DNA from 2 places in the Rhizobacter sp. P5_C2 genome. Region 1 is predicted to be linked to the other one. Evidence: riboswitches for the same ligand, from Rfam matches in the RefSeq annotation. Region 1 holds a riboswitch; the other holds the start of a gene.
What was found. Region 1 has a riboswitch for cobalamin ahead of ACXJLU_RS16645 (TonB-dependent receptor). Riboswitches for the same ligand answer to the same signal wherever they lie in the genome.

Region 1 (2,193 bases):
GCCATTGCGTGCGAGCTTCGGTGTAGAGGCCCAGCAGCGTCTCGCGCACACGGTCTTCGCGCACGGTACCGGTCCGTTGGCGGTTCACCGTGCCGTACAGGCCGAGCGTGCCGATGCGGTCGTGGCGCAGCTGCGCGCCCAGCGTCAGCTCGGTCTCGTGGCCGGCCGGGGCGATCGCCCAGTGGCGCGCCACCTGCCCGCCCCACACGGTGCGCTCGTCGGCCTGCTCGTGCTGGTCGCCCTGCTCGCCGCTGATGTAGCCGGACGGGTTCGAGAACAGGTTCAGGCCGTAGTCGATCACGTAGGCACTGGCCTGCGTGCGCGTGTTGCCGTCGCTGCCGGCCCAGTCGGCCGACAGGCTGTGGCGGTGCGTGCGCCCGCCGTCGCCCGGCACCAGTTCGCCGAAGCGGTCGATCTCGCCGGAGGCGATCGCGTGTTCGGGAACGTGCTCGGTGGCGGTCCACTCGGCGTGGTAGGCCATCGCGGTCAGCGCGTAGCCGTCGCGCGCCGTGCCTTCGGACAGGCGCAGCACGCCGTTGACCTTGCGCAGCCGCTCGGGCTGCTGCCACGGTCCGTCGTTGGTCGCGGCCTCGAAGGCGGCCAGCAGCGTCGGGCCGCTGTCTTTCTCTTGTCCGAGCGGGCGGCTGCCCGCGGCGAGCACGCGGCGGAAGTCGTGCGGGCCGACGCTCAGGTCGACCATCGGTGCCGGCAGCGCGCGCTGGTACTCGATGCGGGCCGAGCCGGTGGTTGCGAAATCGCCGTCCTCGGCGGCGTAGACGCCCTTGCGGTAGCGCATCGCGCCGATCAGCTCGGGGATCAGGAAGTTGAGGTCCATGTAGCCCTGGCCGTGCGCATGGCTGGCCATGTTGACCGGCATGCCGTTGACGTAGCTCGCGAAGTCGCTGCCGTGGTCGAGGTTGAAGCCGCGCAGGAAATACTGGTTGGCCTTGCCGTCGCCGCTGTGCTGCGTGACGGTCATGCCGGGCACCGTCTCCAGCACCTCGGCCGGGCGCAGCAGCGGCCGGTTCGCGAGCTGCTGGGCGCTGACCTTGCCTTCGGTGGCGGAGTCGGCGAGGCCGATCATGTCCTGGCCGCGGCCGATGATGGTCACGGGGGCCAGGGCGGCGGGGCTGTCCTCGGCCGTGGCCGGGGCAGGGGTGAAGAAGGTCATCGCCAGGGCCGTGGCGGCCAGGGCGGGGGGCAGCTTGCGCTGTTGCATCGTTGAAAGACTCGTCGCTGCATGGCATCCGCATTCCCGCAGATGCATGCGTGGTGTTCGCCGCGGCCCTCGGGCAGCGGCCCCTCACGCCAGGCCGGTATCCGGACTCGCGAGCCGAGACCCTTTCAGGCCCCGAACGCGTCGCCTTCCCGGGCCGGAGGGCCCAGTGGCTGGCGGTGCTGTATCGCTACAGAACCGCCGTGACGCGTCTGCGCTCGCACACCGTTGCGGGTGCAGTCGGGGCTTCGAACCCCGTTCCCGTTTGACCCGCGGCGCAGTGAACGCCGCAGGCACCTGGTCGTGTCTGCCGCGCGGGGGCCATCGGCTCGCCCCCGCGCGGGTCTCAGCCCTCCCCCTCGTCGGTCGTCGCGTTGGTGGTGTTGCTGGTGGTGATCTCGATCGGCTCGGCCAGCGTTGCCGCCAGGTAGTCGGCCGGCAGCCCGTGCAGCCGCGCGAGGTCGGCCATGGTGTGGCCCTCGGCGACCTGCGCCTGCAGTGTTTCGAGCCAGCCCAGCAGGCCGGTGCTCAGCGAGCGGCCGGCGCGTTCGCCGTCGCGCGTCTCGCCGCCTTGCTCGATGTCGTACTTGTTCGAGTAGCCGCGCGGCGTGACCATCAGCCCGTCGCGCACGAAGGTGTGGCTGTTGCCGATCAGCACCGTGCTGAGCATGCCGATCTCGCTCTCGGCCATCGTGGCCAGCGTGGTGAACTCGATGCGCTCGCGGCGCCGGTAGGCGCTCTTGACGACGGCCACCGGCGTGTCGGGCCGGCGGTGCCGCAGGAACAGCCGCTGCGCCTCGACGATCTGCCGCGTGCGGCGGCCGCTCTTCGGGTTGTAGAGCGCGACGACGAAGTCGGCCTGCGCGGCCGCATCGAGCCGGCGCGCGATCACCGGCCACGGCGTCAGCAGGTCGCTCAGCGAGATCGAGCAGAAGTCGTGCGTCAGCGGCGCGCCGACGCGGGCCGCGCAGGCGTTG
Region 2 (2,193 bases), on a different contig from region 1:
CAGCCGGCGTCCAGGCCGAGCTGCCAATCGCCCAGCACCGCCGAGCCGAACAGCCCCTGGTTGCGGTTGCGGATGCGCCCGCGGTCGTTCGGCGTGTTCGTCTGGCGCGGGTTGTCGGCGTACTGTGCGGCCGTCAGCGAACCCGGCAGGCCGCTGTCGAGCTGGTCCCAGCCGGTGCGCGCGCCGACCCGGAAGGCATCGGCGACCTGCCATTGCACGGTGGCCGAGGCGCCTTCGATCTCGGAACGGAAGTTGTCGCGGTGGTTGTCGGTCTCGCGGTGGTTGCCGGCCACGTCGAGCGAGAACTTGCCGGCCACCACGGTGCCGCTGGCGCGCGTGTCGAGCAGCGCGTGGCTGCCCATCGCGGCGTAGACCTGTGCGCCGCTCTTGCGCTGCAGGCCCGCGCCGGCCTTGGTGGTGATGACGATCACGCCGCCGGTCGCGCCTTCGCCGTACAGCACCGCGCCGCTGCCGCGGATCACCTCGATGCGCTCGATCGAATCGATCGGGATGCCGGCGAGCCGCGTGCCGCCGAGGTCGGCCTCGCTGATCTTGATGCCGTCGACGATCACCGCCTGGTTGTTGTCGGAGGTGGTGCCGAAGTTGCGCAGGTCGAGCGAGTAGTCGCCGCCGCCATAGAAATCAAGCCGGCCGGGCACGCCCAGCAGCTTCATGATGGCCTCGTTGACCGTCGTGACGCCGGCTTCGCGGATGTCGGCCGACGTGATCACGCTGACGCCGAACGGCAGCTTCGACGCGTCTTCCGGAAAGCGCGTCGCGGTGACGATCACCGGCGCGAACACGCTGCTGCCGTCGGCCGCGACGGCGGCGGCGGTGGCCGTCTGCGCCTGGGCGGAGGGGACGGTGAGCATGGAAGCGAAAACAGCGGCGCAAGCGCCGGCAAGCAGGCTCGGCGCGACAGGCGCGCGCAGCTGCGGAGTACGAGAATTCATCAGAGGAACTGCCATAGATCTAGCCGCGCGCGCCAGCTTCCCCGCTGGTGCGCACCCATGGCGCCACGCTTGCACGCGGCGCCGCCCTGTTGGCCGGTATCCGGGCTGGCGGAACCACCCGTGCGACCTTCCCAGAGCGGCGAGGCTCCAGTGGCAATGCGCAGGGGTTGAAGCCGATCGGCTTCGTCCGCTTACCGTTGCGGGGGCAGCGCAGGTGGGCCGTGCGACCAGGGCGGTCGAGCAACCTCTGCTTCCCGTTTAACTGTGCCGGCGTGAACACCGGCACGGGCACCAACGGGCGCGATTGTAGGTTGTAAGCCGGGCGGGTCGGCCCCTCTACAATCGGCGCTCCCATCCACCATTGGTGCGCCATGGCCAAGATCCACGAACTCGCAGAACGCCTCGAGCGCCTGCTGCTGCGGCACGATGAACTGAAGCGCACCAACGCCTTGCTGGAACAACAACTCGCGACCGTCACGCATGAGCGCGACAACCTGCGCTCGCGGCTGAACGCCGCGCGCGGCCGCATCGATGCGCTGCTCGAGCGCCTGCCGGCCGATCCGGCGGCCGTCGGTGCCGACACCGGAGCTCGCTCCAAATGAAGCAGATCGAAGTGACGATCATGGGGCAGAGCTACATCCTCGGCTGCCCGGAAGGCGGCGAGTCGTCGCTGCTCGAGGCGGTCGGCAACGTCGACCGCGAAATGAGCGCGATCCGCGACGGCGGCCGCGTCAAGGCGCGCGAGCGGATCGCGGTGCTGGCGGCCTTGAACCTGGCCTACGCACTGGCCGAACGGCCTGCCGCACCGAAGTCATCGCCCGCTCCGGTCGTGCTGTCGTCGAACCCCGAAGACATCGACATAGACGCTTTGATCCGCCGTGTCGACCAAGCCCTTGGCGCCGACGGGCAATTGCTCTGAACAGACACACTCGCGACCGATGACGCGCGTAGAATTCTTCGAGTCCGTTGCGTTCGCGTGAGTTTTATATTTCCTTGAACCGATGCTCTTACGAGCAAGGGCTTGGAACATCGCCCGGTTGGTGTGATCGTCTCGCGTCAGATGAACCCGAAGCCCGGCTGACCTCGCCCACCTGAACTGCCTGGGTTCAGGAATGCGGCTCACGGTGCGTGACGGACACCTTATTTCCCCAGCTTCAGCAGCACCATGACCGAACAGTTCTGGCTCATGAAGAGCGAGCCCGACGAGTGTTCGATCGATGACCTGGCCGCTGCGACCAAG

Region 2: it holds a riboswitch for cobalamin, as region 1 does, so the genes downstream of both, ACXJLU_RS28985 (TonB-dependent receptor) here and ACXJLU_RS16645 (TonB-dependent receptor) in region 1, are expected to answer to the same signal.

Annotation. Positions count from the first base shown of each region.
Region 1 covers NZ_JBFULV010000040.1:38,058-40,250, forward strand. Annotated here, with positions in the region: gene ACXJLU_RS16645 (TonB-dependent receptor) at 1-1,219, opposite strand, end outside; cobalamin riboswitch at 1,309-1,517, opposite strand; gene cobJ (precorrin-3B C(17)-methyltransferase) at 1,563-2,193, opposite strand, start outside.
Region 2 covers NZ_JBFULV010000124.1:5,319-7,511, reverse strand. Annotated here, with positions in the region: gene ACXJLU_RS28985 (TonB-dependent receptor) at 1-872, opposite strand, end outside; cobalamin riboswitch at 1,029-1,262, opposite strand; gene ACXJLU_RS28980 (cell division protein ZapB) at 1,325-1,555, shown strand; gene ACXJLU_RS28975 (cell division protein ZapA) at 1,552-1,872, shown strand; RNA gene ssrS (6S RNA) at 1,913-2,093, shown strand; gene ACXJLU_RS28965 (EVE domain-containing protein) at 2,119-2,193, shown strand, end outside.